Regions from separate parts of the Rahnella sp. AN3-3W3 genome, predicted to be linked through region 2. Evidence: predicted binding sites of a transcription regulator. Region 2 holds the regulator's gene; each other region holds the start of a gene.
What was found. The regulator CRP, encoded in region 2, controls carbon source genes, mostly activating them, when cyclic AMP is high. The targets are predictions, from matches to a motif close to ATGTGANNNNNNTCACAT.

Region 1: adhE (bifunctional acetaldehyde-CoA/alcohol dehydrogenase) is a predicted target of CRP. The motif match lies at 995-1,012, and genes of this name have one in related genera.
Region 3: UC15_RS00065 (glycoside-pentoside-hexuronide (GPH):cation symporter) is a predicted target of CRP. The motif match lies at 1,432-1,449, and genes of this name have one in related genera.
Region 4: msrB (peptide-methionine (R)-S-oxide reductase MsrB) is a predicted target of CRP. The motif match lies at 2,127-2,144, and genes of this name have one in related genera.

Annotation. Positions count from the first base shown of each region.
Region 1 is NZ_JYDG01000043.1:31,201-34,367, reverse strand. It holds gene UC15_RS12910 (YchE family NAAT transporter) at 101-745, opposite strand; gene adhE (bifunctional acetaldehyde-CoA/alcohol dehydrogenase) at 1,279-3,167, shown strand, end outside.
Region 2 is NZ_JYDG01000040.1:21,511-24,677, forward strand. It holds gene UC15_RS11735 (LysR substrate-binding domain-containing protein) at 1-501, shown strand, start outside; gene UC15_RS11740 (OsmC family protein) at 503-910, opposite strand; gene crp (cAMP-activated global transcriptional regulator CRP) at 1,274-1,906, shown strand; gene UC15_RS11750 (YccS/YhfK family putative transporter) at 1,968-3,167, shown strand, end outside.
Region 3 is NZ_JYDG01000001.1:13,232-16,398, reverse strand. It holds gene UC15_RS00065 (glycoside-pentoside-hexuronide (GPH):cation symporter) at 1-1,362, opposite strand, end outside; gene UC15_RS00060 (LacI family DNA-binding transcriptional regulator) at 1,487-2,497, opposite strand; gene UC15_RS00055 (alpha/beta fold hydrolase) at 2,872-3,167, opposite strand, start outside.
Region 4 is NZ_JYDG01000032.1:56,820-59,986, reverse strand. It holds gene pncA (bifunctional nicotinamidase/pyrazinamidase) at 1-447, shown strand, start outside; gene UC15_RS10935 (LysE family translocator) at 517-1,119, opposite strand; gene UC15_RS10930 (YeaC family protein) at 1,220-1,492, opposite strand; gene msrB (peptide-methionine (R)-S-oxide reductase MsrB) at 1,589-2,002, opposite strand; gene gapA (glyceraldehyde-3-phosphate dehydrogenase) at 2,353-3,167, shown strand, end outside.

The DNA of each region.
Region 1 (3,167 bases), on a different contig from region 2:
GTCATTAGCTGCACTATAATAAGGCATTCGATTATAAGTGGAAGTGATAATTATCACGAAAACACATGAGTATTTTCGTGATAATTCGGCCGCTAATTGATTAAAGAAGGCCCGGGAAAATCGCTTTTATACCTGTCACAATAAATTCAATGCCCAGTGACATCAGCAGCAATCCCATAATACGGGTGATGACGTTAATGCCGGTTTGCCCCAGCAGACGCACCAGTAAAGGTGCCGCCCTGAACAGCAGCCAGCAGCAGAAGGCGAAGAACATGATCGCAACAGTCAGACCCAGCAGGTTTGGCCAGCTGTGATAACGCGAACTCCAGACGATTGTTGAACTGATTGCACCGGGTCCTGCCATTAAAGGCAACGCCAGCGGAACTACACCGACGTTTTCGCGGATCGCTGTTTCTGACTTTTCCTGCTTGTTCTGTTTATCTTCCCCGAGCTTTCCGCTGATCATCGACATGGCGATAGTGACCACAAGGATCCCGCCGGCAATACGGAATGAATCAATGGAAATGCCAAACAGGTGCAAAATTGCATCGCCGAGGAACAGCGCAGTCGACAATATAATGGCAACAGACAGGTTGGCCGTCATATTGGTTTTGTTACGCCCTGCCGCCGCCTGATAGCTGGTCATGCTGATAAACACGGGCAAGATCCCCACCGGATTGACCAGTGCAAACAGCCCGACAAAGAATTTGATATAACCAGAAAAATCTAATAAAGATTGGCTCACGCAGAACTCCGCACAGTTACGCCGGTAGATGAAGGTTTTGATGGGCGCTAATGTACTGGAATCGCAGTAAAGGCGCCACGCCGTTTCATAGTTTTTATCACCAGATTTCCAAATAAAGGCAGTGGATAAGACTTTTGTTAAAAATCAGTTTTTTTATTGATAACTTTAGATACAAAACTGTATTATCCACGGGCTAATTTGATAATTATTCTCAATAAACTACTGCTGAAAGGTGTCAGCTTCGGTATTTAGTGATCCAGATCAAATTGCGTCTGCCTACAAATAGGTAAGCTTTGTGCATAGTCACTCAACGGTAGTTTGCAGAACAAATATTCGTCAAGCCACGTTGAATGAGGAGTTATCTACTACCTTACGTGCTTCACTACTGGAAGCTCTTTAAGCAAATAAAAAGACAAAGACAACACCTTGAGAATCATAGAGTTAATTAGTTTCTCACGGTGACTGATAGCAGGTCTATACTAGTCTTTGGCAAGTTATTTACTAAAAGAGTTTAACTTTATCAGGAGAGCATCATGGCTGTAACAAATGTCGCTGAACTAAACGCACTCGTTGCGCGAGTCAAAAAGGCACAGCGCGAATATGCCAACTTCAGTCAGGAACAAGTAGATAAGATTTTCGCTGCCGCCGCTCTGGCTGCTGCCGATTCTCGTATTCTGCTCGCCAAACTGGCCGTTGAAGAATCCGGAATGGGTATTGTCGAAGACAAAGTGATCAAAAACCACTTCGCCTCCGAATATATCTACAATGCTTACAAAGACGAAAAAACCTGTGGCATCCTGGGCCAGGATGACACTTTCGGTACCATCACTATCGCTGAACCCATCGGCCTGATTTGCGGTATCGTCCCAACTACCAACCCCACTTCCACTGCGATTTTCAAAGCGCTTATCAGCCTGAAAACACGTAACGGTATTATCTTCTCTCCACACCCACGTGCTAAAAACGCGACTAACAAAGCGGCAGACATCGTTCTGCAGGCTGCTATCGCTGCCGGTGCGCCAAAAGACATCATTGGCTGGATTGATGAACCAAGTGTAGAACTTTCTAACCAACTTATGCACCACCCGGATCTGAACCTGATTCTGGCAACCGGTGGTCCGGGCATGGTTAAAGCAGCCTACAGCTCCGGTAAGCCAGCAATCGGCGTGGGTGCAGGTAATACCCCGGTCGTTGTAGATGAAACTGCAGATATCAAACGTGTTGTTGCTTCCGTGCTGATGTCCAAAACCTTCGATAATGGCGTAATCTGTGCGTCTGAACAGTCCATCATCGTGGTTGATTCTGCTTATAACGCAGTTCGTGAACGTTTCGCATCGCACGGCGGCTACATGCTGCAAGGCAAAGAGCTGAAAGCTGTTTCAGATATCATTCTGAAAAATGGTGGCCTGAACGCGGCTATCGTAGGCCAGCCAGCGACTAAAATTGCCGAAATGGCCGGCATCAAAGTGCCAGCTCATACTAAAGTGTTAATTGGTGAAGTCAGCGTTGTTGACGAATCAGAACCATTTGCACACGAAAAACTGTCCCCAACCCTCGCGATGTACCGTGCTAAGAACTTCGAAGACGCGGTTGCTAAAGCTGAGAAACTGGTAGAAATGGGCGGTATCGGCCATACCTCTTGCCTGTATACAGACCAGGACAACCAACCAGAACGTGTGAACTATTTTGGCAACAAAATGAAAACCGCACGTATCCTGATCAACACCCCGGCTTCTCAGGGTGGTATCGGTGACCTGTACAACTTCAAACTTGCTCCTTCTCTGACGCTGGGTTGCGGTTCATGGGGTGGTAACTCCATCTCTGAAAACGTCGGTCCTAAACACTTGATCAACAAGAAAACTGTAGCGAAGCGAGCAGAAAACATGTTGTGGCATAAACTTCCGAAATCTATTTACTTCCGTCGTGGCTCACTGCCAATCGCACTGGAAGAAGTGGCTACTGATGGAGCAAAACGCGCATTCATCGTCACTGACCGTTTCCTGTTCAATAACGGCTATGCAGATCAGATTACCAGCGTTCTGAAAAGCCACGGTATTGAAACAGAAGTGTTCTTTGAAGTAGAGGCTGACCCAACGCTGAGCATTGTTCGTAAAGGTGCTGAGCAAATGAACTCCTTCAAACCAGACGTCATTATCGCGCTGGGTGGTGGTTCACCGATGGACGCCGCGAAAATCATGTGGGTTCTGTACGAACATCCAGACACTCAGTTCGAAGATTTGGCGCTGCGCTTTATGGATATCCGTAAACGTATCTACAAATTCCCGAAAATGGGCGTGAAAGCGAAAATGATCGCCGTCACCACCACTTCCGGTACTGGTTCAGAAGTGACTCCGTTTGCGGTTGTTACCGATGATGCAACTGGTCAGAAATATCCACTGGCTGACTATGCGCTGACACCTGA
Region 2 (3,167 bases):
CCTGCACTGCGCGAAGGGAAACTGGATTTCGCGGTCGGTACCGCCGGGCCGGGATTTCCGCTGGAAGATCTGGTACGTGAGCCACTGTTCAGCGCACCTTTCTGCGTTATCGCCCGGCGTGGACATCCGCTGGCAGGCTCCACAACTCTGAAGGAATTACAGGATGCGCGCTGGCTGTTGCCCGAAACGGATATGGGGTATTACCAGCAAATCAGGGTATCGATGGGAGGATTTCATCAGCCGGCAGCGGAAATGCCGGTGCATACAGATTCGGTGGTGTGCGGGCTAAATATGGTGTTGCAGTCTGATTATCTGACCATTGTGGCGCGGGCGATGAAAGCGCCGTTTGGATTGCAGGACAAATTGTGTGAGCTCAATATCGATACCCTGCCGCAGGCGGAATATTGCGTGCTTTACTCGCAAAAATCGCCGCTGACGTTTGCCGCGCGGCGATTTTTGGATTTATTGCGCAGCCAGTGCCACGCGTATGACTGGTCGTAACTTATTCGACGCTGATCACTTCAAAGCTGTGCGTGATGGTAGCCGCTTTGCCGAGCATCAGGGACACAGAGCAGTACTTTTCCGCAGACAGGCTGACGGCACGTTCGACAATCTTATCGGTGAGATCTTTACCGGTGACGATAAAATGCAGATTGATGTGCGTGAACAGGCGCGGCGCTTCTTCGCGGCGTTGTGAGGTCAGCTTGACTTCACAATCACGCACGTCATTACGGCCTTTTTGCAAAATAGACACCACATCAATCGCGCTGCAACCGCCTGCGGACATCAGCAGCATTTCCATCGGGCTGGGTGCTTTATCGCCCGCATTACCATCCATAGAAATCTGGTGGCCTGACGCTGACTCGCCTAAAAACGTCAGCCCTTCTACCCATTTTACGCGTGCGTGCATGAACTATTCTCCCGGTGAATAAACTCGTCGAATTCCGCTCCCAGAGTACCCTTTCACCTAAAATCTGGCAACGTAACCCGATCGCCATCATGCTGAAGCGAGACAACAGAAGACAGCATTGCAAACCTGTGCTACAAACAAAGCCGAAACATACTTTCCAGTGAATTGCGGTGACGGTTTTCGCGGTTTAAGAACAGAACCCACGGTGATAACGGCAATAATCAGGCTGTTTCACTCCGACACCCGCTTGCAGCATTTCTGGGGAGTTATATGCTGAAAGGGCGCTTTGGATTTTGAAGTGCCATACAGGGAACTCTGAGCCCTGTGATTTTGGGCAGCGATAACAACAGAGGATAATAGCAAATGGTTCTCGGCAAGCCACAAACAGACCCGACTCTTGAATGGTTCCTGTCTCACTGTCATATACATAAGTATCCTTCTAAAAGTACGCTGATTCACCAGGGTGAAAAAGCCGAAACGCTTTACTACATCGTGAAAGGGTCAGTTGCTGTCCTTATCAAGGATGAAGAAGGCAAAGAAATGATACTGTCCTACCTTAACCAAGGTGACTTCATCGGCGAGCTGGGACTCTTCGAAGAAGGTCAGGAACGTAGTGCGTGGGTTCGTGCAAAAACTGCCTGTGAAGTGGCTGAAATTTCTTATAAAAAATTCCGCCAGCTGATTCAGGTTAACCCGGATATTCTGATGCGTCTTTCCGCGCAGATGGCAAACCGTCTGCAAGTGACGTCAGAGAAAGTCGGCAACCTGGCCTTCCTCGACGTAACAGGGCGTATCGCTCAAACTCTGCTTAATCTGGCTAAACAGCCTGATGCGATGACCCATCCGGACGGGATGCAAATCAAGATCACCCGTCAGGAAATCGGCCAAATCGTCGGTTGTTCACGTGAAACAGTCGGACGTATTCTCAAAATGCTTGAAGATCAAAGTTTGATCTCGGCACACGGTAAAACGATTGTCGTTTACGGCACACGTTAATCCCTTAAAAATCGGCGCGGCAGAACACTGTCGCGCCTTTTTTATGGGCTAAGCTTTATCCATGACGCTATGGCGAAGACTGTTTTACCATCCGGAAGTTAACTACGCGCTGCGCCAGACGCTGGTGTTGTGCCTGCCCGTTGGTATCTGCTGGTTGTTCGGCAATCTGCAAATGGGGCTGCTGTTCTCTCTTTGTCCTGCCTGCTGCAACGTCGCGGGCCTCGATACTCCGCATAAACGCTTTTTCAAACGCCTGATAATTGGCGGAACGCTGTTTGCCGTGAGCAGCATTCTGCTGCAAGTGATGCTGGAAAGCTGGCACATTCCCCTGCCGCTCATCATGTTGTCGCTGGCATTACTGCTTGGCGTGACCGGCGAAATCAGCCCGTTGCATGCGCGGCTGTTGCCCGGCGCGCTGGTGGCGACCATTTTCACACTGAGTATGGTCGGCGTACGCCCTATATGGCAGGCGCCGGTGCTTTTCGCCGCCGGTACGGCCTGGTACGGATTATTTAACTGGGCGTGGTTTCGCATATCGGAAGAACAGCCGATGCGCGAAACGCTCAGTCAGCTCTATCTGCAACTCGCGGATTACTTCGAAGCTAAATACAGCCTGCTGACGCAACACACCGATCCTGAAACCGCGTTACCCCCGTTGCTGACGCGACAGCAGCAGGTCATCGACCTGATTGCCCTGCTCTATCAGCAACTGCACATGCTGCCGCAACACGGCCATCATCATCACCACAAAAGACTGTTTCAACGTTTTCAGGTCGCGCTTGATTTGCAGGAGCACATCACGGTGAGCCTGCATCAGCCGGAAGAAGTGCAGAAGCTGGTGGAAGAAAGCCACGCCGAAGCGGTTATCCGCCGTAATGCGCAGGTGATTTCCGCCCGTCTGCGGGTCATCGCCGACGACATTCTTTATCACCGTTTATCCGAACGGTTTACGATGGCCAACGAGCTGGCCGCGCTGGAGAAAATCGCCGCGCGCAATCCTGAGAACCCGGTCGGCCAGTTTTGCTACTACCACTTCAGCCGCATTGCGCGCCTGCTGCGGACACAGCGCCCGTTGTACAAACGTGACCTGATGAACACTCAGCCGCGTTTACCCTTCTGGCCTGCGCTGAAAAGCTATCTTTCCTTCAAATCTGTCGCCCTGCGCAATGCCGCCCGTCTGGGGATCATTCTGGCGATTGGCAGCAGCCTGGGCCTGTTCTTTAATCTGCCCAAGCCTTACTGGATTTTGCTGACCATCATG
Region 3 (3,167 bases), on a different contig from region 2:
TTTTGCGAGATCGACTTTAATTTTTTCGAGAACAGTGTTGTTAAGTTTAAAATAACGCACCATGAATGCGCTGATAAAATAACTTACCATCGGCAGTAATGAGAACATGATAATAATTCCCTGCAAAGTCTGCGCATTTTGTTGCGGCTTATTGGCAATGTACCCTGTATAGGACAATATCCAGGCAACGATCGCCCCGGCTACCGCCAGCCCCATTTTCAACATAAACAGATTGCCCGCGAAAGAGATACCGGTCATGCGTTTGCCGAATTTCCAGTCCCCGTAATCGTCAACGTCGGACATCATGGCCCACAGAATGGGCCCGGACTGAATTAAATGCAGAATATTGATAATCACAAACAATGTGATCAGCGGCGCCAGTGATTTTGGATCAACGAACCATAGGGCAAAAGAGAGGATGCCGAGAATAATATTGATAATGCGGAATAACTTAACTTTATCAAAGCGGTCAGTGAGAGGTTTAGCGATAACACTGCCCAGCATATTGCAGGCGACACCGAGCGCCATAAAAAAGGTAATAAATCCAACAGAAGCCTGCATCACATAGGTCGCGTAATATATGGTTACCGCACCGCGAATAAAAGCGGGGAAAACGTTAAGAAAGGTAATCGAAATCATCAACAGCCATTGGTCATTTTTAGCGATATCTTTCAGATCCTTCAGTAACGAATCACCGGACTTAACCGAAACAACGCGTTCTTTAATACTGGAAAAACAGAACAGGAACATGAGCGTTGCGGCACCGCCCATGATCGCCATCGTCAACTGAAAACCAGAGGCCCGGCTGCCGTTCCCCAGCCAGTCGGTTAACGGTAAAATGGAGGAGGAAACAATCAGCGTTGCCAGACCATTCAGAAAGAAACGCCATGACAAACAACCCAGCCGCTCCTTTTGATTAAGTGTAATCACGCCTGCTACTGAGCAATAGGGGATATTGATAGCGGTATATATCAGCGACATAATCAGGTAAGTGACCCAGGCATAAATAATTTTTCCGTTCATGCTCAGGTCAGGTGTCGTGAACATTAATATGGCACCAAGACCAAATGGCAGCGCCATCCACAATAACCAGGGCCGGAATTTACCCCAGCGGGTTTGTGTGCGGTCGCAAATCGCCCCCATGATCGGGTCGCTGAAAGCGTCAAAAACACGGATCACCAGGAATAATGTCCCCACCACTGCGGGAGATAATCCGTACACATCGGTATAAAACCATGTCAGATAAAGCGCCAGCACACTCCAGATCATACAAGAGCCGGCATCCCCCATTCCGTATCCGATCTTTTCTTTCAGCTGCAGCTTTCCGTAAGCACTTTGCTTTTCCATTGCAATATCAGACATAAAGTTACCTCAATAATGCACAGTCATGAATTTAAACACAGGTTATTACCACCAGTACCGGTGTCAAAAATTAGAAAAATATCTCATTTACTTTCAAACAACGTTAAATCGTAATGCGAAGATATTACAGTGTGGTGATATTAATCGTTACACTACTCTCGCGGATAATAAGCCGTGAGACAATCTCATACATTTCGATATTTTCCTGCTCACTTTCGTTATTGACCATCGTAAATGCCAGGTGTGCGATTTCGTTTATAGGTTGAACCATGCTGGTGATCTTTTTAGTTTGTGCCAGAAAGGTATTATCGAAACTGGCGATAGCAATATCCTGAGGTACCGCTACCTGCCTTGCTTTTAATCCATCGATAATATAACTGGCAGCGACATCATTATAAACCCAGAGGCATGTACATTGATTTTTCCGGGCTGCTAATTTCTCAACAATATCCTCAAGGATACTGATGTGGCCTGATATTCTTTCTCCTTTACCCTTCTCAATCCAGAATTGATTCTCTTTGTCTACAGTTAAACCCTGACTCGTTATTTTCTTACTCCAGGAGGAAACCTTTCTATTATCGACTCCTTCCTGAGCAACAAAACCAAATGTGGTATGTCCGCTTTTTATGAAATGTTCTGCGATACTTTCCGCACCTTTACTTTGGTCTATAGAAACGGAATTAAAAAAGCGTGAAACTTGTGTTACCACCGCAACCGGAATATGGGTGGCGATTAACCACTCCGAAAGTTCGGCCTCTGCTTCTGTTGGCACCCACAACAGACTGTCTATTCCCATGCCAATTAACGTGTGAATAATTTGCTTATCCTGCTGAGGCTGATTCTGGTGAGTTTTCACGATCACCGATTTTCCGATATATCTTGCTTCCTCTTCAAATGTTGCCAGTAACTCGCAAAAATGAGGGTTAACAAGGTTGGGCAAAACCACTGCAATAAGCCCTGAACATTTACCACTGAGCTGGAACGCACTCTTACTTGGCACATAGCACAGGTAATCCATTGCCTCACGAACCACTTTACGTGTTTCTGGTATCACACCGCGATGGTTATTCAGAACGCGTGATACGGTAGCAGTAGAGACTCCCGCTTTTTTGGCTACGTCTTTGATGGATGCCATAATAATGAGCTGCGTCGCTTAACAAGGGCTTCACTATAAAGTGTGATAAAGGTCAAAAATGTAAGCCAGTTCACATGTTGTCGCGTTACATGGATCCGTGTTTATCCGCTCAATTTAAGTATCCTCTGCGGTTATTCTGCACCAGCCGTGGAAAATGGTTTTGCGAAAAGAACCAGAATTCTCCTACACATTTCTGTCACACAGGGAGTGTATAGTGAACATCTCTGTAGCAACCTACAGAAATCTCAAGACTTCCCCTTGTAACCTTAAAAACGCCCGTTTCCCCTGACGGGCTTTTTTATGCCTTGCAGAAAAAACCCGCCATTTCAGCGGGTCTTTGTTTAAAAAAATGTATGACGTAAATGACGCAGGAATTATCCGCGAATAAACGCCAGAATATCCTTATTGATCACGTCGGCGTGCGTGGTGTGCATACCGTGAGGATAGCCCGGATAAATCTTAAGGGTGCTGTCTGCCAGCAGTTTATCCTGCAGGAGAACAGCATCTTTATAGGGTACAACCTGATCGTCATCCCCCTGCAAGACCAGCGTCGGCACAGTAATGGCTTTCAGATCGTCGGTCTGATCCGTTTCTGAAAACGCCTTGATTCCTTCGTAATGCGCATTGGCGCTGCCGGTCATACCCTGACGCCACCAGTTATTGATGGTGC
Region 4 (3,167 bases), on a different contig from region 2:
ACTAACTCGCACGCAGAGGCCTGGACATCGGGCGAACTGAACGGGTTGCCGCAAGTCTGGTGGCCGGTTCACTGTGTTCAGCAGGAACCCGGGGCTGAGTTTCATCCTGCCCTGAACCTGCCGCTGGTAGACTTCGTCGTACAGAAAGGCACAAATCCGGACATCGACAGTTACAGCGCCTTTTACGATAACGGGCACCGCGCAGCAACAGTGCTGAACGACTGGCTGAAAGCGGCGCAGGTAACGCATCTGTACGTGATGGGACTTGCCACCGATTACTGCGTAAAATTCACTGTGCTCGACGCACTGGAACTGGGTTATCAGGTGACGTTGCTGACCGATGGTTGTCGTGGCGTGAACTTACAGCCGGAAGACAGCGCACAAGCGGTTGAAGCGATGCGGGCTGCAGGGGTAAAGGTCAGTACGTCCGGGGCAGTGACGGCGTGAATTTTATCGTCCTGCTAAAGGAATAGCAGGACGATAAAGAACAGCGAAATCTTTAACCCGCCCACCACTTCAATGCAGAAAACTACTCAGCGCAAAAACAACCAGTAATCCCCCACCTGCTATATTCACGACCTTTTTCAGGGTAACGGTGTTTATCTTATTCGCAGAGAAAATAAGAGCTCTGCTGACAGCGATAAGCCAGACGAACATCACCGCAATATGCACGGTCGCCAGAATCATATAATGACTGATTTCACCCTGGCTGCCGGCAAATTGCGACACCACAGTGAGATAAAACATGATGGCTTTTGGGTTGAGTACATTAGCGAGCCAGGCATCTTTTAATGTCACCTCTGACCCACTGCTATCGAACACCATTTCACGCGCATTGAGGCCACTGCGGATAAGCTGGATCCCCAGCCAGAGCAGATAGGCTGTGCCTGCGATTTTCAGAATTGTGAATAGCGTCGGGGATGCCACCAGCAAAGAGGTTATGCCCAGCCCGATAAAAATTGCATGGGTATAAATGCCGAGAGCGGTTCCGGTGAGCGTCTTAAAAAGCCCTTTCCGTCCGCCTGACAGCGCACTGTTCATGGCAAGCGTAAAACTTGCACCGGGAGACAGTGCAACGGGAAGTAGTGCGGGGATAAAACCAGCTAAATTGATGTCCATATTGGGATAAAATTGAGCGTTTATTCCTTTATTATCTGAAGGTAACATCAATTTCAAAAGGCGCTTTGTAGCGCCCTTTTTTATTCTGCTGAAGCAGTCGTTACTCAGGTTTCAGCTTTATCAGCGTTTCCTGCGCAAACTGCTGTTTCAGTTCCTGCTTACTTTTGGTGACGATCTGCCCGTCAGTGCCGATGCTCATGTGCTGAGCGTCCACGTTGTGACGTGACTGATACAACATCACGGCCTGCAGGCTGTGGTCTTTCTGTTCCGGCGTCAGCGCCACGCCATCTGGCCACTTGCCGAGTTCAACGGCCTGCACCAGGCGTGCATAGATTTCCGGTGTCATTACATCAATGAGTTGATTAATTTCCATCTGACTGAGCCCTCAGCTCCACGCTATTATTCAAACGGTTTTGAATAATAGCTGAATCGATTTTGTCGGGTAAATTACATCGTACTTATAAGCATTCTACCCGGCGGTTATGTCACCACTCTGACCATCAGTGAAACGCATTGAGGCCGAATTCACACAGTAGCGTTCGCCTGTTGGCTTTGGACCATCCGGGAAAACGTGGCCCAGATGCGCTTCACACCCTGAGCAGCGTATCTCAACGCGTTGCATATTATGAGCTTTATCAGTGAGATATTTAATCGCATCAGGTTGTACTGGCTGATAAAAACTTGGCCAGCCGCAGCCGGAATCGTATTTAGTATCGGAATAAAACAACGCGGTTCCACAGACTACGCAATGATAAATGCCTTCACGGCGGTTGTGCAGTAACTTTCCGGAAAAAGGAGGTTCTGTTCCGTGATCTTGCGTGACATAACGTTGAATTTCAGTGAGTTGCTCGGGTGCAGGGGAAGATTTGGTTATGATGCTCATGTTTATCGTTCTCTGACGAATATAAAAATCAACTAAAATAACAGTTTATAATAACAAAAAATTAACAACAGGTCTGCCCCTTTTGGCCTAAACTGTATGGCATCAGCGTTACCTGACTCGCAACTTGTGATGGCGATCACACTCCTGATGTTCCGGTACTTTATATTCAGTTTTTCGCCCCCATGTGGTTGTAAGCCGATTAAGAAAACGGAACGTGCAATAAGCGAGCAATAGTAGGTCGTCGCTTTGACTTACAGCAATAATTGACACGATTCCGCTTGACGCTCAGCAAGGTTTTTGTAATTTTACAACCAACCTTTTATTCACTAAAAAAATAGCTGGTGGAATATATGACTATCAAAGTAGGTATCAACGGTTTTGGCCGTATCGGTCGCATTGTTTTCCGTGCTGCTCAAGAACGTTCTGACATCGAGATCGTAGCAATCAACGATCTGTTAGACGCGGACTACATGGCATACATGCTGAAGTACGACTCAACTCATGGTCGTTTCAACGGTACTGTTGAAGTTAAAGACGGTCACCTGGTTGTTAACGGCAAAACCATCCGTGTTACCGCTGAGCGTGACCCAGCTAACCTGAAATGGAACGAAGTTAACGTTGACGTTGTAGCTGAAGCTACTGGTCTGTTCCTGGATGATGCGACTGCTCGTAAGCACATCACTGCAGGCGCTAAGAAAGTTGTTCTGACTGGTCCTTCTAAAGACAACACCCCAATGTTCGTTATGGGCGTTAACCATAAAGAATACGCAGGTCAGGAAATCGTTTCTAACGCATCTTGCACCACTAACTGCCTGGCACCACTGGCTAAAGTTATCAACGACAACTTCGGTATCGTTGAAGCGCTGATGACCACTGTGCATGCAACTACCGCAACTCAGAAAACTGTTGATGGCCCGTCTCACAAAGACTGGCGCGGCGGCCGCGGCGCATCCCAGAACATCATCCCTTCTTCTACCGGTGCTGCTAAAGCAGTAGGTAAAGTAATCCCAGCTCTGAACGGTAAACTGACTGGTATGGCGTTCCGCGTACCTACCCCTAACGTTTCTGTTGTTGACTTGACTGCACGTCTGGAAAAACCAGCGTCTTACAAAGAAATCTGCGCAGTAATCAAAGCAGCTTCTGAATCAGGCGACCTGAAAGGCGT